Regions from separate parts of the Ventrimonas sp. genome, predicted to be linked through region 2. Evidence: a T-box and tRNA genes for the amino acid it is inferred to sense, from the RefSeq annotation. Region 2 holds a T-box; the other holds one or more tRNA genes.

Region 1 (11,585 bases), on a different contig from region 2:
TTTCTTCTGTCGCCATAGCCCGGTGCTTTCACACCCACAACAGTGAAGGTTCCTCTTAACTTGTTGACGATCAGGGTAGTCAGAGCCTCGCCCTCGATATCCTCTGCCACGATCAGCAGCTTGGAACCGGACTGTACAATCTGCTCCAGAATCGGAAGGATCTCCTGAATGTTGGAAATCTTCTTATCGGTAATCAGGATGTACGGGTCATCCAGATTTGCTTCCATCTTGTCCATATCGGTGCACATATAAGCGGACACATAACCACGGTCGAACTGCATACCTTCTACGAGGTCAAGCTCAGTCTTCATGGTCTTGGACTCCTCAATGGTGATAACGCCGTCCTTGGAAACCTTCTCCATAGCGTCTGCTACCATCTCGCCGACTTCATCGTCTGCTGCGGAAATAGATGCAACACGCGCGATGCTATCACGGCCGGAGATTGGCTGGCTCATCTTTGCGATTGCCTCAACAGCAGCCTCGGTTGCTTTCTTCATGCCCTTTCTTAATACGATCGGGTTAGCGCCTGCTGCCAGGTTCTTCATGCCTTCGTTGATCATAGCCTGAGCCAGAACGGTTGCGGTCGTGGTACCATCACCAGCTACATCGTTGGTCTTGGTAGCTACTTCCTTTACCAGCTGTGCACCCATGTTTTCAAATGGGTCTTCCAGCTCGATCTCTTTCGCGATGGTCACACCATCATTGGTGATGAGCGGAGCACCGAAAGACTTGTCAAGAACTACGTTTCTTCCTTTCGGTCCAAGGGTCACACGAACAGTATCTGCTAACTGATTTACGCCTGCTTCCAGAGCTTTTCTGGCTTCAACGCCATATTTAATCTGCTTTGCCATGATTCAAAATCCTCCAGTTTCTATCAATAATATATAGATATATCTTACTCGATTACTGCCAGAATATCATTCTGCTTTACAACAACGTACTTCTCATCATCAACCTCTACTTCGGTTCCGGAGTACTTGGAGTAGATAACCTTGTCACCTGCTTTTACCTGCATGGTGATCTCTTTTCCGTCAACCACACCGCCAGGTCCTACTGCTACAACCTCTGCCTGCTGCGGTTTCTCTTTTGCCTGGCCCGGAAGCACGATACCAGATTTGGTAGTCTCCTCTGCCACAAGCTGTTTTAATACAACCCGATCAAATAACGGTACTAATTTCATGGATAACTCCTCCTTACATCGAATCTATTTTTGTTGCGATCCACATATTGTGAACGAACGCTTTTCTTTTCGGGGACTCTTAAACCCCCTCTCTGATGTACATTACCATTTATAGCACGTGTTGTTAGCACTGTCAAGAGTTGAGTGCTAATTTTATCGAATTTTTATAACTTTCCCCTTTCTTTTTTATTCTCTTCGTATTAGAATTACTTTTATAAAGAATATTCGTAACTGGAGAGAAATGGAACCGGAACGAATGTTCAAAGAAAGGAGTACAGGGGTATGGCAAAAAAAGCTTTTGGAAAACTGGCAGCCCTCTTAACCATTGCAGGAGCTGCTGCAGCCGGCATTTCTTACCTGACGAAATACCGGTCTTTTAACAAGGAGCTGGATGAAGATTTCCACGATTTTGAGGATGAGGACGAAACCGAAGTGCCGGACAGTACCATGAGCCGCAACTATGTTTCCCTCCATGCAGATAAGGACGAGTTCCTGGTAGCCGCAGGCGACATGATGAACGCCGCCAAGGATGCTGCCAGTGCCGCAAAAAACATGGTAAAGGATGCTGCTGCTATCGTGGCCGATAACACCCGCGAGGCTGTCAGTGTTGCCAGAGACGGTGCGCAGAAAGCTGCCGCTTCAGCAGAAGATACCGTAGAAAAGGCTGAAAGCGCTGCTGAGGACGCTGTGATCAAAACTGCTGACGCCATGGAAAGTGCGGTGGAAGCCGTCTCCGATACCATGGAAGAAACCGCTGCAAAGCTGGAAGCCGCTGCTGATCAGGCAGAAGAGATTACTGTTGATGAGGAACCTGATGAAGAACCGGCTGAGAAACAGCCTGTTTCCGGCGAAGAGGTCTCTGCTACAACAGTCAGCGAAGACACAGAGGCTTAACATCATGCATAACGCAAGAAGCAGGACATGGAGTTTTCTTACTCTCCATATCCTGCTTCTTTTACATTTCTGAAAAATCTGCGTTCTGAATCCCCCAGCATGTTTTGAGAAGGTGTATGCCGTCTACGATCTGCTCCTCGCTCAGGCTTGCATACCCAAGCACCACAGTCGACGGGCGGTGGTTGTGTTCCGGGTGAATGAAATAGCTGTTCAGACCATAGACCCTGACTCCTGCTTCTGCCGCTTTCCGGATCAGTGCTTCCTCCGGCACGCCGTTTCTGGATGTCAGCAGAATATGAAGACCTGCATGCTCTCCACGTATCTCAAACTGTTTTCGCAGCGGTTCCACCTGCTCCAGCAAAAGATCATGCTTGGTTTTGTAGATCGCACGCATCCGGTTTAAATGCCGTTCAAAATGTCCTCCTGATAAAAACTGATACAAAATGTTCTGATCAATGCGTGACACCGTAGAAGCATAGAAAGAAGTCTGGCTGCGGTAACGGACTAAAAGTGAAAGCGGCAGTACCAGATAGCTGACACGGATAGCCGGCGCAATGCATTTGGAAAACGTGCCAAGATAAATCACCCTGCCATTCCGGTCCATGCCCTGAAGCGCCGGAATCGGCTTTCCGCGATACCGGAATTCACTGTCGTAATCATCCTCTATAATATAACGGTCCGGCGCCTCCTGGGCCCACTTTAAGAGCTCCTGTCTCCGCCCGACCGGCATAACGATTCCCGTCGGGAACTGATGAGATGGCATCACATAGGCCACATTTGCCCCGCATTCAGCCAAAAGCTCCGGCTCCATGCCATTTGCGTCCATCTCCACCGGGCAGACCTCATAGCCCAGGCTCTGGAAGACCCGGTAGGCCTGTTTGTAGGTCGGGTTTTCCATGGCGATCACGTGTCTTCCTTCGAGGATCTGGGACAGCAGCATCAGCAGATACTCACTTCCCGCACCTACAATAATCTGCTCCGGGCTGCAGTTGACACCGCGTGCCGAATGCAGATAGCTGCGTATTGCCTCCCGAAAGCCAGGTTCTCCCTGGTGATTTCCGGAATGAAACATCTCTTTGTTATCATCTACCAGAGTATTCCGGCTCAGCTTTCTCCACACATGGTATGGAAAGCTGTCCAGGTCAATGCCCCGCGGCGAAAAATCGACGCGCCAACCGGCATCCGGCTCTACGGTAGTCTCCATCTCGCCGGTGCCGGTTGCTCCGGTCTCCACCAGTTCCTCCAGATGACTGACAAAATAGCCGCGGCACGGCCGGGCTTCCATGTATCCCTCGGCAAGCAGCTGGTCATAGGCCATCTGCGTTGTGCTGCGGCTGACTTTCAAATGCTCCGCCAGCACCCGCGTGGATGGAAGCCGTTCCCCTGCTTTTAAGGAACCGTTTCGGATCTCCGCGCGGATGTGGGAGTATATCTGTTCATACAGTGGTTTTTTTGACCGGGAATCAAGCGGAATCAACAGTTCCATAATCCTATCCCCTAATCCAATCGATTATTTCTGAATCTTAAAGGAGCTCTTTAAGGAAACGATACGGTTAAACACCGGCTCGCCCGGCTTGCTGTCCTTGCAGTCCGCACAGAAGAAGCCATTGCGGACAAACTGGAAACTGTCATAAGCCTTTGCCTCTGCAAGAGCCGGCTCAACATAACAATTCTTTAAGATAGTCAGAGAGTTCGGGTTTAAGTTGAGGCTTCCATCCTCGTTTAACTTGCCCTTTTCCTCATCTACAATATTCTCATACAGGCGCACCTCAACCTGCTTTGCAGTCTCGGCTGCAACCCAGTGGATGGTGCCCTTTACCTTACGCTCACAGAAGCCGGAACCGCTCTTGGTAGCCGGATCGTAGGTTGCGTGTACGACCGTGATATTGCCGTTCTCATCCTTCTCAAAGCCTGTACAGGTTACAAAGTACGCACTCATAAGACGAACCTCATTGCCCGGGAACAGACGGAAGTATTTGCGCGGCGGTTCCTCCATAAAGTCCTCACGCTCAATATAGAGCTCTCTGCCGAACGGAACCATGCGGGAGCCAAGCTCCGGATTCTCCAGATTGTTCGGAACCTCGAGCATCTCTGTCTGGCCTTCCGGATAGTTGTCGATGACCAGCTTCACCGGATCCAGGATTGCCATCATGCGGGCCTTCTTTAATTTCAGATCCTCACGGATACAGTACTCCAGCATAGCATAGTCAACTGAGCTGTTTGCCTTGGATACGCCAACCAGGTCTACAAATTTGCGGATCGCTTCCGGAGTGTAGCCCCGTCTGCGCAGCGCAGCAATGGAAACCAGACGCGGATCATCCCAGCCGTCTACAATGCCGTCTTCAACAAGCTTCTTGATGTAACGCTTACCGGTGATCACGTTTGTCAGGTACAGCTTTGCAAACTCAATCTGACGCGGCGGATTCTCAAACTCACACTCGCGTACCACCCAGTCGTACAGCGGACGGTGGTCCTCAAACTCCAGGGTACAGATGGAATGGGTAATATGCTCAATGGCATCCTCGATCGGATGGGCAAAGTCATACATCGGGTAAATGCACCATGCATCGCCGGTGTTGTGGTGTGTCATACGGGCTACACGGTAGATGACCGGGTCTCTCATGTTGATATTCGGAGAAGCCATATCAATCTTGGCACGAAGCACCTTCTCACCATCCTGATACTTGCCCTCTTTCATTTCCTCAAAAAGCTTTAAGTTCTCCTCGATGCTGCGGTTGCGGTACGGGCTTTCCTTACCCGGGGTGGTGAAATCACCGCGATATTCCCGGATCTGATCCGCAGTCAGGTCACAGACGAAGGCTTTTCCTTTCTTTATAAGAAGAACCGCGCACTCGTACATCTGCTGGAAGTAGTTGGATGCGAAGAACAGTCTGTCTTCAAAGTCTGCGCCCAGCCACTTGACATCCGCCATGATAGACTCGACAAACTCGGTTTTTTCCTTGGTCGGGTTGGTATCATCAAATCTTAAGTTGAACTTGCCGCCGTATTTCTGGGCAAGACCGTAGTTTAATAAAATGGACTTTGCATGTCCGATATGCAGATAACCGTTCGGCTCCGGCGGGAAACGGGTCTGAACGTGATCGTAAACACCCTCCGCCAGATCTTTATCGATCTCCTGCTCAATAAAGTTCTTGGAAACAACATCTTTCTCTTCCGCTGTCTCTAAAACTTCTTTTTCTTTTTCCATCGTGAAGTCCTCCATACTGTTTGCGGGCGTCTTGCTTTATGCCGCATGATAATAACTTATCATAACACATTTCCCTGAAATGGGAAAGGGGGTAAATGGGTTCCAAATTTTTTTCATTTTTTTCAAAAATACTGTTGACATTCCGCAAATCCCATGCTATATTATACGAGGTTCGCTGCTGTGGCTCAGTCGGTAGAGCGTCGCATTGGTAGTGCGGAGGTCACGGGTCCGATTCCCGTCAGCAGCTCTCAAGAAGTCGAAGATCTTTGAAGTCAAAGATTTTCGACTTTTTTGTTTTTTTAAAAAAGGCTCTTATGCTGATTTTTATAAAATCTTTTTGCATAAGAGCCTTTTTCTCTTCCCTATTCCAGGATCTCATCCATCGTCAGGATTTCCATATCTGATTTTCCCTTCAGCTTAATACTGGTTCCCAGGGATGTTACACGGATACGTCCTTCCAGACAGTCTGCTACCTCGCGGGATATGAAAATCGTACGTGCCGGGGCATTTGCCTCCAGACGTGCCGAGGTATTGACCGTATCTCCGATGGCCGTGTAATCCATACGCTGCGGAGAACCGATATTTCCAACCACCGCATCTCCTACATGAACCCCGATGCCAAAGGATACGGTTCGCCCGTATTTTTCCATCAAGACTTTGGAAAGCTCATCGGAGCCCTGGCGCATATCTTCTGCCGCCCGGACAGCCTTCATCACATAGTCTTCCTGCGGAAGCGGAGCTCCCCAGAATGCCATGGCTGCATCGCCGATGAATTTGTCCAGTGTTCCTCCGTTTCGCATAATACAGTCCGCGATCAGAGTCAGATACTGATTTAAGATCTCTACCACCTCGGAAGGTATTAGTTTCTCAGACATGGTAGTAAAGCCGCGGATATCCACAAATAACACGGCAATGTTTACGACTCTCCCGCCTACCATCAGAGCCTCCGGATTGCCGCTGTCTAAAATCTCCTGCACGATCTGCGGTGCCACATACTTTTTGAACGTACTGGTCACCCGGTGCTTTTCGAGAGCTGCTATGATATAGCTACAAGTTTTCTATTTTTTTCGCGACAGATAATCCTCTATCTGCCCAACTATTGATATTAGCATAAAACAGCTGTAACATCAAATTATATTTTTCATTTTAAGTAACACTATCAGTCCTTTTCCCAACAGCGGCTTTTCCTAAACAGCCGGGTCAGCTCCGGATCCAGCTTTCCTTCTTTGTCTGCCATAATATCCAGGATTCCAAGTGCCTTTTCCACGGGCATGCCAGGCTTGTACGGCCGGTCATCTGCCACCAGCGCATCAAATATATCCAGGATCGTGATGATGCGCACCTCCATCGGGATCTGTTCTGCCATCAAATGCTTCGGATAACCGCTTCCGTTTAAAAGCTCGTGATGACTGACCGCCCATTCCCTTACATGGGACAGCTCTTTGGAGAAACGGATCTCAGAAAGCAGCTTGTCGGTGATGACCACATGACTTTCCATGACAGCACGTTCTTTTTCCGACAAAGTTCCCTTGCGGATCATAAGCATCTGAAATTCTTCCTCCTCAAGCCACGGCTTTTCGCTGCCATCCTCTTCCGTATAGGTTTTCTCACGGATTCGGCAGATCTCCTCCCGCAGATCGTCCGGGCAAAATCCGGCTGTATTGGCACGAAGAATGGTGTCCCCGGCCTGTTTTAATTCTTCCAGCCGCTTTTCCAGGGTTTCTCCGGAAATAGCTCCTTTTAAGCATGCAATCTGTGCCAGCAGGCGCATCTTCTCAAAGCGGTGCAGGATTTCGGACTTCTGCTCCGGCAGCAGTCTCGCCTCTTTATTCATGACCTCCAGCGGGATTACCAGCTTTCCGATATCGTGCAGCCAGACACTCATAAGAAGCTCGTGCCTGTGTTCCGCGTCAAACCATGGTTCCCTGCCCTCTGCTTTCGCCGTTTCATTGAGATGATCAATAAAATGACGTCCGTATTCCACCATATGGCGTGTATGACTTGCATTGTAAGGGGTTCTTTCGTCAACCGCGGAGGACATGACACGTACGAAGGATTCGAACAGCTCCTTGATGTTCTCAATATAAAGAACATTCTGAATGGTAATGGCTGCCTGGGAGGCTACAGATTCCACCGCCGGAATGATATCTGCCGGAAAAGCGCAGACATTCCCCGCTGCATCCATAGCGTTGATGAGCTGGATCACACCTAGACGCTCTCCCTGGCGGTTATGCATGGGAACTACCAGCATGGACTGGGTGTGATATCCGGTCATGGCATCATAACGGACCGGACCGGAGAAATCGTACTCCGTGGAGGTCCGCACATTTTCAATGCAGACAGTCCTGTTTTCCAGATAACACATGGCACAGACATTTTCCCTGCTCATCCTGACCGGAGGAAGATTTGGCTCCTTTCCATCCCCTCCCTCATAGGTGTGCATGGTATTGTTGCGCATGATCTTGAATCGCAGCACATCCCCGTCTGCCAGATAAAGAGTTCCGGCATCGGCATGGGTCAGTTCCATGATCCGGTTTAAGATCATCTCCAGCAGCCGGTTATAATCCTTTTCCGAAGAAATGGCTGTGCCGATCTCCAAAATGCTTTGCATTTCCTTTTGCGTCATAAGTAGCTCCTTCCGATTTTCAATTCAGGCTATTCTCCAAACCGTATTTTCGTCTTTCTATTGTCATCTGTCATTGCCATGTACCCTGAGAGCCATGCCTTCCCGCGCAAACAGACAGGCCGGATCCTGCGCCAGTGACATTTTCTCCTGCTCTCGCAGAAATGTATCCCGATAGCTCCGTTCATAATGCATGAAAAGCGCCTGCTGCGCTCCGCTTGCCTGACGCAGCTTCCGGCATCGTTCGATGGAACCATGTCCCCATCCCTGCCTGAGCATAAGCTCCGCCTCCGTGTAGCAGGCATCACAGATCAGCAGGTCACAGGCTGCGGCAAACTCTTTCAGCTTCTGAAGCATCGCATCGGTCAGCTCGCAGTCAAGCCCGTACACGACGCTGGCTGGCTCCGGCCCTTGCGTTGCCTCCTCCAGCCGGTATAAGATGCTCCCGCCCGGATGTACGCCACGGAGTGTCTGCACCCGGATCTGATCCTCCAGCAAAAATACATCTCCCGCCTGAATTTCATGAAACCGGACCAGAGCCGGAAGCTGATCTAACGGAAGCGGCCAGTAAGGCGGTCCAAACATCCGGCAGAGGCATTCTTTCAGACCTTTCTCTCCAAAACGTTCCCCATAAATATGGACTTCCATCTGCGGATCAAAAAGGAAGGAACAGCCATACAGCCCCATCAGATGATCCATATGGAAATGACTGAGCAGAAGATCCAGACGTCTGCGCTTTCCTTCTATCTGCCGCTTAAAGCTCCGGTCAAAATTTCCGATCCCGGTTCCGGCATCCAGGATCACCGTTTTGTCTTTTGTATGGACTGTCACGCAGGAGGTATTTCCCCCATATTCCTGATATTCCGGACCACATTCCGGCCCGGACCCGCGAACTCCCCAGACTCTCACCTGAAGTCCCATATCCGTTCTCCCTTCTGCCTTTCATACCGGCTTTCCATCCATATTCTTTCATTATAATCCATGATCCGTCCCAATGGAAGCCCGAAAACTTTATATTTTCCGGCACCGTGGGGCCTGCCGTTTCATACAGTACAGTAAAAAGCAATGAGGCGCAATATGGCTGAAAATGATACACATTACAATGGAACTTCTGATATAAGTGACAACGATGCGGCGGCTCCGCTTCCGGAGCTGGAAGAAGAAAAGGCAGTCTATCCAGACGATGCGGCAAACATCCCTGTGGCTCCGCTTCCGGATCCCGGTGAGGGCGGACCGGTCTATCCGGGAAACAGCACCCCTGGAGCCATCGGCGGAAACTGGGACTGGGACAATAACGGCAACAACCACTGGGGACATCACGGAAACAGCTGGGGCAACAGCTTCCTGCCTCTTACTCCCACGAACCCCGCAATTTCCCCGCGTTATTACGGACAGGTGCGGTTCTTAAATGCCTCCACCAACAGCTTTGCCGTCAACATCACCATTGATGGTACTGCGTATGCCATCAATTCCCGCTTCGGCACCATCTCGAACTATGACTGGATCTCAGATGGTTTCCATACGGTTACCGTTCGCCGTGCCTCCGGCATGCGTTCCGTGCTTCTTCGGCAGAACTTTCCGTTTACCGCTGGCAAAAAGGTAACTATGGTTCTGGTAGATTCTGCCTCCGGCGGTCTGGAAATGGTTCAGATTTCCGACACCGGCTGTAATACCCGTGCCTACAATACCGGCTGCTACCGCTTCGCCAACATGACCTACAGTGGCTCTCGGTATGATCTGCTGCTTTACGGCGGCGAAACCATATTCCGGAACGTGGCCTTCCAGACCGTTACCCCATATAAGCAGGCCATGGCCGGTACCTACCAGTTCTACGTAACAAGCTCAGGCAATTACTCCTTCCTGCGCGAGATTCCGATCATAGTCATTGGCTTTGGCGGCTCCGGCACCATTGCCGGAAACAATCAGGCAGAGGCACTGCTCTCCGCACAGATTGAAATTGTAGCCGGCCAGAATTATACCTCGTATCTGATCGGGAACACCTGGTCCGATATCGGTCTGCGGCTGCTGACCGTTGAGGATTCCTGATTTTTTTCACAAAAGAATGTGCCTTGGCACATCCTCGCGGAGCGTTTTTATATGATAGGACGTAATTTCCTATCATATGAAAAAGGCGCTCTGGCAGCAAATCACACTGCCAGAACGCCTTTTTCGCATTCTGTCTTCTATTATAGCCTTGCCAGCTTCTTTTCCATCAGCTCACCGTTGCTGCTGTAAATAACAGCATTTTCCCTGCTGATCTTTCCATCCTTAAACAGCTTTATGAGGCTGTTGTCCATGGTGATCATGCCTTCCTCCTGGGAGGTAGCGATGATATTGTCGATCTGGTGGATCTTGGACTCACGGATCAGGTTTCGGATCGCATTGTTAAAGAACATAACCTCAAAGGCAGGGACCACACCGCCCTCCACCTTCGGGATCAGCTGCTGGGAAACCACGGCCTGCATGACCATGGAGAGCTGTGCCCGCACCTGTTCCTGCTGTGCCGGCGGGAAACTGTCAATGATTCGGTCTATGGTGTTGGCCGCGCCGACTGTGTGCAGGGTAGAAATGACCAGATGACCGGTCTCTGCCGCAGTCAGTGCTGTCTTGATCGTTTCTTCATCGCGCATCTCACCAACCAGAATAACATCCGGTGCCTGACGGAGCGCTGCGCGAAGACCCGTCACGTAGCTTTCGGTATCCAGGCCGATCTCTCGCTGGGTAACAACACTCTGATTATGCCGGTGCAGGTACTCGATCGGATCCTCCAGCGTGATCACATGCACGTTGCGTGTCTTATTGATCTGGTCAATGATACAGGCCAACGTGGTACTCTTACCGCTTCCCGCAGGTCCCGTTACCAGAACAAAGCCCTTCGTCATACGGGAAATATCGATCACCACCTGAGGGATGTTCAGATTGCGAAAATCCGGCAAGTCAAATGTGATCACACGGATGATTGCAGCCAGAGAACCTCTCTGACGGAATACATTGACACGGAAACGAGAAACGCCCGGAAGTGCCATTGCAAAGTCATCGTCACCGCATTCCACAACATGATCCATGCTGCGGTTATTTGCCAGTGCGTAAATTTCCCGCACCATCTCTTCAATTTCTTTCGGAAAAATCTTTTCGTCACTCTGATACATGATCTTTCCGCCCACCTTCCAGGAAAGCGGCATGCCTGGGATCAGGAATATATCTGCCGCACCCTGTTCTACTGCATTGCGCAGTACATCTTCTGTAAACAAAGGCACTCCCTCCTGCTTTAATTGCCACTCCATACCGGAATGGACTGATCGATCTCATAGTCTTCCTGGTGATATACCTTCCAGGAAAGCACCTGATACGTTTTCTGTTCCCAGTCCAGCGCCAGTTCTACCCGGAGCGCCTGGCCTGCATTCATGGCCACATCGGTACAATAGGTGCCGGAAGCACTCTGCAGATATGGCATAAGACTGTCTTTGTCGCCCTTTAAGAGCGCCTGGTCTGCCAGCTGTAAAAATGCCTCTCCCGCTGCATCCGCGCGGTAGTATTCCTGCACCGAATCTGCGCTTCTGCGGGAAAGTGCGTCCTCCCGCTTTGCGTTGCCAAGGGACAATACACTGAATGTCACCAGGCAAAGCACAATAAAGATCAGGATCAGACTGGAACTTCCGATATTCGCTTTTCTTCTGATT
Region 2 (11,585 bases):
TTTGAGGGCTTAAAGGCATATACCACCGAGGACGGCAGCATTGTAACCTTCCGCCCGGACTTAAACGCAGAGCGTATGATGGACTCCTGCGCAAGACTGGAGATGCCGCAGTTCCCGAAGGAACGTTTCATGGAGGCTCTGGACAAGGTTGTTAAAGCGAACGAGGCCTGGGTACCGCCGTATGGTAGTGGGGCAACTCTTTATATCCGCCCATATATGTTTGCTTCAGGACCGGTTATTGGCGTAAAACCGTCCAACGAGTATCAGTTCCGTATTCTCGTAACTCCGGTAGGTCCGTACTTTAAGGGTGGCGCGAAGCCGATCACCATCTGTGTTAGTGACTTCGACCGTGCTGCACCTCACGGAACCGGTCATGTAAAGGCTGGCTTAAACTATGCAATGAGCCTGCATGCACATGAGGTTGCCCATGCAAACGGATTCGATGAGAATATGTTCCTGGATCCGGCAACCAGAACCTACGTAGAGGAGACCGGTGGAGCAAACTTCCTGTTCGTAACAAAAGATGGCGAGCTGGTAACTCCGAAGTCTGATTCTATTTTGCCGTCCATCACCAGACGATCCCTGGTATATGTAGCAGAGAATTACCTTGGCCTGAAAGTAACCCAGCGCCCGGTAAAACTGTCTGAACTTGGCGATTTCGCAGAGTGCGGACTGTGCGGAACTGCAGCAGTGATCTCACCGGTGGGTAAGGTTGTAGACCACGGCAAAGAAATCTGCTTCCCGAGCGGCATGGAGAAGATGGGACCGACCATCCAGAAACTGTACGATACCTTAACCGGCATCCAGATGGGCAAGATTGAAGCTCCGGAAGGCTGGATCCACAAGATCAAATAGTAATTGAGAGAATATATGAAAAAAGCTCTGGCATTTTGGCGCCGGAGCTTTTTTGGAGCTTAAGCTAGAAAGAAAACAAAAAGAAAAAGTCGCGTATTTGCGCGACTTTTTAAGTGGAGCTGAGGGGAATCGAACCCCTGTCCGAAAACCAATTCCCTGTTCTTCTACTATCATAGTCTGTTATTTGACATTCCCTCTGCCGCACGGGAACAGACACTCTTGCGGTTTCAGTAGCTTCATGATACGCCCATGCACGCAAAGCTTAGTACATGTCGTTTCTCACATAGTCGATGCCAGATTCTTAATGTGTGAGTGCACTAAGGCTGACAGCAGCCATTAGGCTGCGTATGCTAAATTATCTTCAGCGTTTAATTTTAATTTTGCCGTTTAACGCACCGCATGCGGATAGCTTCACCAGCTGCATGATCCCCGTCGAAACCAGTACAACCCCTTACTGGCTCATCGTGACCTGCCGATGATAGAAACATGTGTATTGTAGCATGCAGTTTCTTATTTGTCAATGAACGGAAGGAGTATTTGAAAAATAATCGAACATACATTCTTGACAAATCTATGATTTATGCGAAAATAAACAGGAATACAAAAATCAACGACAGCAGGAGAAATACACCATGAGCAGAAAAAAGAATGTATACAATCAGGCGAAGCGCGGCGTGAAGCGCTATAAAAAGGCGAAAGCGAGAAAGAAAGGCAGAGCGGCCATTTTCGCCGTTGTGGCCATGATCCTGGCGGCGGTGGGTGTCAGCCAGAAAAACATTGGGCAGCTGGAGCAGGCTGTGGACAATATTCTGGATGCCTATGAAACTACAGTGGATGCCGAAAATTCTCAGGCCGTCGGAGATGGCGGAAATGCAGAGGTACCTGCAGGCAGCGCCGCGCCAGATGATGCGATATCAGAAACACCAGATAGTGAAACACCGGCAGCAGATGGCAGCGGCCAGGCTGCGTCTGGAGACAGCAGTGATTTTGCCACAGTTCCATCCGGCACGGAAATCGGCGCGGGCGCAGAGGTCTACGTGGATCTTGCGGCTATCCCGGCCTATTCCGGGGAGCCATATGCCATTGTAAATGGCAATATCCCATACTTTACAGCTTTTGATCTGACCAGTGAATCCTTTGAATACTACAGTGATCTGGATAACCTGGGGCGCTGCAGCACGGCTTATGCCAGTGTCGGCACAGATCTGATGCCTACGGAAAAGCGTGGTTCCATCAGCAAAGTGAAGCCAAGCGGCTGGCAGATCTCCAAATATGATTTTGTGGATGGCAAATACCTGTACAACCGCTGCCATCTCATCGGTTACCAGCTAACCGCCGAGAATGCCAATGAGAAAAACCTGATCACCGGTACCCGTTATCTGAATGTAGATGGTATGCTGCCTTTCGAGAATCTGGTGGCAGATTACGTCAAAGAAACAGACAACCATGTGCTCTACCGGGTGACGCCGGTCTTTGAGGGAGACAACCTGGTGGCATCCGGTGTGCTGATGGAGGCAGAATCTGTAGAAGATGAGGGTGATGGTGTGGAATACTGCGTTTACGTGTATAATGTGCAGCCGGGGGTTGTGATCAATTATGCAACAGGAGAAAATGCTGCTGTCAACAGGTAGGAATTTTCTGAACTGAAAATTACGCTGTTAACGAGCAACATTGACGGACCGTATGTAACTATGCTAAAATCTGGTATAACAGAAGAAAAACGTTACATGCATATGTTGGTGAGTAACGGGAAAATGGCGGAGTTACATATGAAAAAGAACAAGCTGGTCCGTACCCTCGGAATGGGGTTCACGGCGATCGCAGTGGCAGTGTCCGTGTCTCTATCTGGTATTCGCAGTGAAGCGGCACCTTCTTACCTGAAAGCGGCAACTTATGTTTCGGATGCCTGGGTGAGCAACTTCTGGAACTCGGAGAGCGATCACATGGATGAAGAACTGGCGCAGATCGCGGCAGATGGTTTTAACAGTATTGTGCTGGTGGTTCCGTGGCGGGAATTTCAGCCCGGGGTACTCCCACTTTCCTACAACCGTTACGCGTTTCAGAAACTCGACAAGGTTATGAATGTCGCAAATGCCCACGGGCTTATGGTGGAACTGCGGGTTGGCTATGTATGGGACTATTATAATGATGATGTGACAACAGGACGTTTCCGTGATCTGTTAAAAGACCCATCTACCCGTGCAGCGTGGCTGGCATACGCAAAACAGATCTACCGGACGGCATCGGCTCATTCCAACTTCCACGGAGGATTTATGACCTGGGAGGATTTCTGGAACTATGTCGAAGATGCGGGAAACTTTGGAGCAGGAGCTAACAGCCGCATTGCGGCGAAGAACTGCGGCTATCAGGCATGGCTGAAAAAACATTATACCTTAAAACAGGTGAACGAATATTATCAGCCAAAAGAAGTATTTACCAGCTATGACAATATCTATATTCCTGCCAGGAAAGATTATGCCTTTAAGCTGTTTTATGATTTTTACGATGACTTTCTGAATGACCTTCTGGAAGATACCCAGAAGGTATTTCCGGGACTGTCTATGGAGGTCCGGCTGGATGTCGATCCTGTGAGTGCACAGGATGGAAACGGAGAAACAGGAGCATCGCATTATGGTACTTTTCAATGTGGTAACGCAGAGTACACCTCCCTGATGTACAGTGTATCCATGGGGCACGGCTTTGGAAATGTGCTTTCTGCAGAGGAAGCCATAAAGACCATGAATGAACAGCTTTCTCTTGTCCGGGCCAATAATGGAGGCAAGCCGGTTTTTATTGACCAGCTGCTCTACATGGATGTTACCGAAGGCTTTGAACAGAATGCAAGACTGGCAGAAAGCCATCGCGGGGCGTACCTTACCGGAATTCCGGATACGCTGCGGACCCATACAAACGGTTATGCGGTCTGGACATACCGGAATTATACGAATAATCCGGTTTATAATCATCAGTTCGCCCTGGGGACCAGGGGATGGAATGTGACTGGCGGACGCGTGGTAGAACGGGCTGGCAGCAATCAGCTTTATCTTGAGAGCGGAGGAAGCCTTTCGCAGAAAGTGGGACACCGGATCGGAGGCCGCAGTACTCACGATGGCCATGTCCGTTTTAACGCAGACAGTGACGGACCGGCAACGCTGACCGTAAAGCTTGGGGCCATGAGCCGGACTGTGGAGGTAAACGGGGCAAGGCAGTATGATCTGAATCTTGGCAGAAGGGGGTTCTATGAGGTAAGCTTTGAAGCTGATGGTGATTTGTACCTGGATAACATCCATGTATACAATTTTGTCCAGGATGGACAGCTCCGTGATATAGATGGAAATGAACTCAGCTGCATGAGTGCTATGCGCTCTTTAAACGCGAGTATGGATTAAGACGCTGTTTCGGAAGAAATTCAGTTTTTAGTGCTTGACATCTGGGTCTTGCGTGCTATAATCAGTGAAGATATGAGAGATATTTTCATATGTTAACACGTTGATGAGAAGAGTACTCTGGCAGAGTCATTCAGAGAGAGATGCAAGTGGTGTGAGCATCTTATGAGAAAGCCGGCAGGAAAACCAGCTCGGAGTGGTCCTTAATCGGATCCGGTGATTCCGTTACCATCAGAATGAAGCGGCTGTCTGAAATATCAGGCGGCAAACAGGGTGGAACCGCGATAAAAGAATTGTCGTCCCTTGTCCGGTGCGCAGAGCGCATCAGGCAGGGGACTTTTTTATTTCATTTTTGAAAATCCTTATCGTCCCTTGTATCATCATTTTAATAAAGAATACCAGGAGGAAAAAAGGCATGATCATCACATTAAAAGATGGAAGCAAAAAAGAATATGCACAGGCTATGTCCATTATCGATATCGCCCGTGACATCAGCGAAGGACTGGCACGCGTGGCATGCGTCGGAGAAGTGGACGGACAGACAGAGGATTTGCGTACGGTCATTGATAAGGACTGTGAGCTGAATATTCTGACTGCGAAGGATGCAGAGGGTCTTGCGGCACTGCGTCATACCGCAAGCCATGTTATGGCACAGGCTATCAAGAGACTGTATCCGAGCGCAAAGCTTGCGATCGGTCCGTCTATTGCCGACGGATTCTATTATGATATCGATTTCGAGACCCCGATCACAGCAGACGATCTGGAAAAAATCGAGGCTGAGATGAAGAAGATCATCAAAGAAGCACTGCCGTTAGAGCGCTTTACCCTTCCGAGAGAAGAGGCACTGGCCCTGATGAAAGAAAAAGAGGAGCCGTACAAGGTAGAGCTTATCGAGGATCTTCCGGAGGGTGAGGAGATCAGCTTCTACAAGCAGGGCGAGTTTACTGACCTTTGCGCAGGCCCGCACTTAATGAATACCAAGGAAGTTGGAAAGGCTTACAAGCTGACCAGCATTGCAGGTGCTTATTGGAGAGGCAACGAGCATAACAAGATGCTGACCCGTATCTACGCAACTGCGTTCGCAAAGAAAGAAGAACTGGAAGCTTATATTACCATGATGGAAGAGGCAAAGAAGCGTGACCACAGAAAACTGGGCAAAGAGCTTGGCCTGTTCATGATGCACGAGGCTGGCCCGGGATTCCCGTTCTTCCTGCCGAAGGGCATGATTCTGAAAAACACCCTGTTAGAGTACTGGAGAGAGATCCACAAAAAGGCAGGTTATGTAGAGATTTCCACCCCGATCATCTTAAACAGAAGCCTGTGGGAGACCTCCGGCCACTGGGATCACTACAAAGATAACATGTACACCACCGTGATCGATGATCAGGACTACGCGATCAAACCGATGAACTGCCCGGGCGGTGTTCTGGTTTATGCTTCCGAGCCGCGTTCCTACCGTGACCTGCCGCTGCGCATGGGCGAGCTTGGTATCGTTCATCGTCATGAGAAATCCGGTCAGCTGCATGGTCTGATGCGTGTGCGCTGCTTCACTCAGGATGATGCGCACATCTTCATGACTCCGGAGCAGATCAAAGATGAGATCAAAGGGGTTGCACAGCTGATCGACAGCGTTTACAAGCTGTTCGGCTTCAAATATCATGTTGAGCTTTCTACCCGTCCGGAAGACAGCATGGGAAGTGATGAAGATTGGGAGATGGCTACAGACGGTTTGAGAAGCGCTCTGGATGAAATGGGTCTGGACTATGTCGTAAACGAGGGCGACGGCGCATTCTACGGACCGAAGATTGACTTCCATCTGGTCGATGCCATCGGAAGAACCTGGCAGTGCGGTACCATTCAGCTTGACTTCCAGCTTCCGCAGCGTTTTGAGCTGGAATACATCGGCGCAGATGGCGAGAAGCATCGTCCGATCATGATCCATCGAGTTGCTTTCGGCTCCATCGAACGTTTCATCGGTATTCTGATCGAGCATTTTGCAGGCGCATTCCCGACCTGGCTGGCTCCGGTACAGGTAAAGGTACTCCCGATCTCTGACAAGTACATGGACTATGCAGAGAAAGTAAAAGCTGCCCTGGATGCAGAAAATATCCGCGTAGAGGTAGATACCCGTTCTGAGAAGATCGGCTACAAGATCCGTGAGGCTCAGAAGAACAAGATTCCGTATATGCTGGTAGTTGGCCAGAAGGAAGAGGAAGACGGAGTGGTATCTGTCCGCAGCCGTTTTAAAGGCGATGAGGGCCAGGCATCCTTAGAGAGCTTCATCGAGAACATCAAAAAGGAAATTGTTTCCAGAGAAGCACGTGCTGTTGAGGTGAAGGCAGAGCAGAAGTAAGTTTTTTGCATAGATTTCCGAAAAGAAACCCATACTAGACCTGTGAAATAAATATTAACCAACAGGAGGTATGGGTTCCATGACGAAATTAGAGTGCAACGTAACAAATTGTCTTCACAATGCCGATCATTGCTGCTGCAAACAGTCCATCTTGGTAGACGGACATGACGCGAAAGAAAAAGAACAGACTTGCTGCGGAAGCTTCGATGAAAACAAGGGCGGTCTCTTTAAGAACGTTTTTAAAACACCGGAGAGCAGCTTGTCTGTAGACTGTGAGGCAGTACAGTGTATCTACAACGATAACCGCCATTGTGCGGCTGCGAAGATCGGCATTGCCGGGGATGGGGCAAGCAGGGCGGAACAGACGCTCTGCACCACCTTTCAGATGTCCTGAAAAATAGCAAAATAAAAAATATGAAAAATCCCCGGAAAAGTGCTTGACTTTCCCGGGGATTCATAGTATAGTAACATAAGTTGTGAGAACAACGCAGGAAAGTAGGTATCCACCTCACCTCGGCACGAGCAAGTGACCCTGGTTTATAGCAAAGAATGCGTATATGCGGCGGCATCAACGTCCTATGCGATGCTTTTGAGGGTGGATAGAATATTCTATCTACTTTTTTTATGCAGAAAAACAGACATGCAGAATTCTATGATGGGGGTGCACGACTATTAGCGAGTTAATGATTAACGAACAGATCAGAGACAAAGAAGTTCGATTGATTGGTGAAGACGGCGAGCAGCTGGGTATCATGTCCGCGAAGGAAGCCTATAAACTGGCTCAGGACGCGGAACTGGATCTCGTAAAGATTGCTCCGACGGCAAAACCACCGGTTTGTAAGATTATCGATTACGGTAAATATCGTTACGAGCTGGCAAGAAAAGAAAAAGAAGCTAGAAAAAAACAGAAGGTAATCGAGGTTAAAGAAGTGCGGTTGTCTCCGAATATTGACACCAACGACTTGAACACAAAAACGGGCGCAGCACGAAAGTTCCTGGAAAAGGGCGATAAAGTCAAAGTTACCTTACGTTTCCGTGGTCGTGAGATGGCGCACATGTCCAAGTCCAAGTATATCCTGGATGACTTTGCAGAGAGCTTAAAGGATATCGCAACCATTGACAAGCCTTCCAAAGTGGAAGGAAGAAGCATGGTTATGTTTTTGACTGCCAAGAAGTAAAAGCAAAGAGAAAGATTAAGGAGGAAGTTATAATGCCTAAATTAAAAACAAGCAGAGCAGCTGCAAAACGTTTCAAAAAGACCGGTACCGGTAAGCTGGTAAGAAATAAAGCATACAAATCTCACATCTTAACTAAGAAGTCTACCAAGAGAAAAAGAAATCTTAGAAAAGATATCGTTACCGATGCTACCAACGCAAAGGTAATGAAGAAGATTTTACCATATCTGTAATAGACTGATTAGTTTAAGAAGGAGGAAAAACCGATGGCAAGAATTAAAGGCGGTATGAACGCAAAGAAGAAACACAATAGAGTGCTGAAGATGGCTAAAGGCTACAGAGGAGCACGTTCTAAACAGTATAGAGTAGCAAAGCAGTCTGTAATGAGAGCTCTGACCAGCTCCTACGCAGGCCGCAAGCAGAGAAAGAGACAGTTCCGTCAGCTGTGGATCGCTCGTATCAACGCAGCAGCACGTATCAACGGTCTGTCCTACAGCAAGTTCATGTATGGCTTAAAGCTGGCTGGTGTTGAGATGAACCGTAAGGTCCTGTCTGACATGGCTATCAACGATGCTGAGGGCTTCGCTAAACTGGCTGAGCTGGCAAAAGCTAAATTAGCTTAATTCAGAATCTGAACGAAAATTTAACATAGTGGCAGAGCTGATTCTGCCGTGGACCCGTCTGGTTTTTGAGAGAAAACCGGACGGGTTTTGTTGTTCTAAGGAGTAACAGGAGTACGAAACCGGAACCGGGCGTGCCGGATTTGTGAAACGAAAGGAGTGGATCTTTGAATCAGATTATCCTGCTTGTTGGCGTTGTGATCATGATCTGTGTCCTGATGGGACGCGTAACCTCCAGGCTGGCTGTGCCGTCCCTGCTGATCTTTATCGGATTGGGAATGCTGTTTGGGGAAGATGGGATCTTCCGGATTGTATTTGATGATTATGGAGTAACGGAGACGATCTGTTCTGTCAGCCTGATCTTTATTATCTTTTACGGAGGCTTTGGGACAAATGTGAAGGAAGCAAAGAGTGTGGCTGCAAAGGCGCTGCTTTTGTCCACACTGGGCGTGGCGCTGACCACCGGATTTGTGGGCGTGTTCGTACATCTGGTGCTGCGTCTGCCGTGGCTGGAGAGCTTTCTGGTTGGCTCGGTGATCGCATCTACGGACGCAGCGTCTGTATTTAATATCCTGCGCACGAAAAAGCTGGATCTGAAATATCATACGGCATCGCTTCTGGAGCTGGAATCCGGTTCGAATGACCCGGTATCTTATATGCTGACGGTGGTATTCATCGCCATGATGAGCGGAAAAGCAGTTTCCCTTCCGCTGATGCTGGCGCAGCAGATCGGATTTGGTCTTGTGTGCGGTGCAGTGGCTGGGCGTCTGGCTGTCTGGGCGATAGACCGGTTCTCGTTTCAGATCGAGGAAGGCAATACGATCTTTGCAGTGGCAGCTATGCTGGTGAGCTACGCGCTGCCGCAGGTAATTGGCGGAAATGGTTATCTGGCAGTGTATCTGTGCGGCATCATCATGGGAAATTCCCGGATTCCGGAAAAACGGAATCTGATGCATGTGTTTGATACGGTCACGGGCATTGCGCAGATGATGATCTTCTTCCTGCTGGGGCTTCTGGCGACACCCAGTGAGCTTCCGGCGGTCCTGCTTCCGGCAGCACTGATCATGCTGTTTATGACGGTGATCGCCCGTCCGGCGGCGGTAGCAGCCATTCTTCTGCCGTTCCGGTCCCATATCCGTCAGATTGGCGTGGTATCCTGGGCGGGACTGCGCGGCGCTGCCTCCATCGTGTTTGCGATCATGGCCGTTTTGAGCAAAGTGCCGATGCACTATAATCTTTACAATCTGGTGTTCTGCGTGGTACTTCTTTCCATTGCAGTGCAGGGGACTTTTCTGCCGCTGGTATCCGAAAAGCTTCGGATGATCGACCGGAATATGGATGTGCGCCGTACCTTCAATGATTATGAGGAGGAAAGCAGTATCCATTTTGTAAAGACACATATTCAGGAAGGGCATCTGTTTTGCGGCAAAAGGGTAAGAGACATCAGTCTCCCACCGGAAATGCTGATCGTAATGATCCTCCGGGGAGAAGAAAAGCGTATCCCCAATGGAGATACGCTGCTTCTGGCCGGCGACCTTCTGATCCTTGCTGCCCCGGAGTTCACTGAAGGAGAAAATCTGATCCTGCGGGAGAGAACTACGGTCAAGGGAGACAAGTGGACCGGAAAAACCCTGAAGGAAATCCCTCTCTCGAAAGGGACGCTGGTAGTATCTGTCAGGAGAGGGGAAGAAACCCTCATCCCGACCGGAAATACCAGGATTCAGGAAGGCGATATCCTGATCATAGCCAAATATTAAGCCTTTTCATAGACGGAGAAGTTATTGCGTCCTCCGCGCTTTGTCTGATACAGTGCCTTATCTGCATTGCGGTACAGGTCATCAAATCGGGTTCCCTGCTCTGGGCTGAAGGCGACGCCCACACTGAAGGTGATGGCCTGTCCGTTCATTTCTGCATGCTTTACGGAGCGGATGTGCTCCAGCATGCTCTGGACACGGGAAAGGGCAGCATCCCGGGAGGAAACCTGCTTCATGAGTATCACGAATTCATCGCCGCCAACGCGCCCAATAATATCATCGTCCCGGAACTGGTTCTTTAAGAATTCGCCCACGCGATGCAGGACTTTGTCACCGACAGCGTGTCCGTAGGTATCATTGACGCTCTTGAACTTGTCGATGTCCAGGATGAGAAACGCATGAAGCGCATCCGGACGGCTCGTCCGCAGAAATTCATCAATGGCGGGCTGCGTATGTTCCTTATTATATACAGCAGTCAGACCATCGATCTGCGCGGTATGTACCAGCTCGTTGTAGTCTCTGGTGTGGACGGATACAATGCGTCCGATCAGAAGAATGACCAGGAGTATGAAATAGGCATTCAGGATCAGCTCATAATTGTGAATGAAACTGTAATTCGCGTTTGCAACGGACACCGGAATCACATAGCATATCATCCAGTTATTTAAAAGAATCGGAGCATAGGCAACATAGCGGCCGGATTTTTGAATTCCCGGCTGAGACAGTTTGAGCAGGCCATGCGTCTTTGCCTGAAATGCATCGCGGATTGTCTGCAGAGAATCTTTTCCGCAGACAGTCCACTGACTGTAAAAGTCGAAAAAGTTGTCACCATAGCTGATGATCTGGTGTGTAGAATTGCCGTCCAGTGTGATGATGTCTCCGTCTTCATTAATAATGATACAAAAGCCTTCACCCCCAAACAGATCATCGAAGATCAGATGGTTTAGCTCAGTTACATTGTAGGACGCACTGAGAAGACCGATGATTGCATTGTCATGGAGAACGGGCACGCTGAGAATGACACGGGTTTCATGGTCAATGCTGCTTTGAACGGGATCGCTCAGTGTCCGCTTTCCGGTTATGCCCTCCTGGAAATAGCTGCGGTGGGAGACATTCTTTATATCACCGTTTTCATAGTGGGAGGTGCCGTCCGGCTCAATGAGGGCTACATGGTCGATAGACGTGGTGGACTGGATGGCGGAAAGCATGTTTTTGTTTTTTTCAGAGATGAGTTCGCCCTCTGCTCCGATCTGCGCGGCAACACCGTCCAGAAACTGGTAGTTGACATTCAGAATCTCTTCAAAATGGATGCTCTGCCTGGAAATATTCGAGGTAAGCTTTTTCTGGGCCAGCTGATCTGCGGCATGATGGGATGCGATGGAAAATACAAGGATGCCCATAGCTGTGGCAATGATAAAAGCCGCTATACTGGATAGGTAACC

What was found. The T-box of region 2 lies ahead of thrS (threonine--tRNA ligase). A T-box ahead of a tRNA ligase gene usually reads a tRNA of that ligase, here a tRNA-Thr.
Region 1: it encodes a tRNA-Thr, which carries the amino acid that the T-box ahead of thrS (threonine--tRNA ligase) is inferred to sense. The anticodon was not compared.

What each region holds. Positions count from the first base shown of each region.
Region 1 covers NZ_DBFCCJ010000018.1:33,352-44,936, reverse strand. Annotated here, with positions in the region: gene groL (chaperonin GroEL) at 1-851, opposite strand, end outside; gene ACMP1L_RS03160 (co-chaperone GroES) at 896-1,180, opposite strand; gene ACMP1L_RS03155 (hypothetical protein) at 1,463-2,074, shown strand; gene pdxR (MocR-like pyridoxine biosynthesis transcription factor PdxR) at 2,136-3,560, opposite strand; gene ACMP1L_RS03145 (glutamine--tRNA ligase/YqeY domain fusion protein) at 3,585-5,282, opposite strand; tRNA gene ACMP1L_RS03140 (tRNA-Thr) at 5,457-5,529, shown strand; gene ACMP1L_RS03135 (adenylate/guanylate cyclase domain-containing protein) at 5,645-6,298, opposite strand; gene ACMP1L_RS03130 (HD domain-containing phosphohydrolase) at 6,442-7,908, opposite strand; gene ACMP1L_RS03125 (MBL fold metallo-hydrolase) at 7,972-8,826, opposite strand; gene ACMP1L_RS03120 (DUF4397 domain-containing protein) at 8,983-9,951, shown strand; gene ACMP1L_RS03115 (type IV pilus twitching motility protein PilT) at 10,092-11,189, opposite strand; gene ACMP1L_RS03110 (short-chain dehydrogenase) at 11,174-11,585, opposite strand, start outside.
Region 2 covers NZ_DBFCCJ010000053.1:81,586-93,170, reverse strand. Annotated here, with positions in the region: gene ACMP1L_RS09160 (branched-chain amino acid aminotransferase) at 1-855, shown strand, start outside; RNA gene ssrA (transfer-messenger RNA) at 967-1,306, opposite strand; partial or broken gene ACMP1L_RS09150 (DNA/RNA non-specific endonuclease) at 1,767-2,468, shown strand; gene ACMP1L_RS09145 (hypothetical protein) at 2,625-4,244, shown strand; T-box leader at 4,336-4,548, shown strand; gene thrS (threonine--tRNA ligase) at 4,657-6,594, shown strand; gene ACMP1L_RS09135 (DUF1540 domain-containing protein) at 6,674-6,988, shown strand; gene infC (translation initiation factor IF-3) at 7,278-7,772, shown strand; gene rpmI (50S ribosomal protein L35) at 7,805-8,002, shown strand; gene rplT (50S ribosomal protein L20) at 8,036-8,392, shown strand; gene ACMP1L_RS09115 (potassium/proton antiporter) at 8,557-10,146, shown strand; gene ACMP1L_RS09110 (sensor domain-containing diguanylate cyclase) at 10,143-11,585, opposite strand, start outside.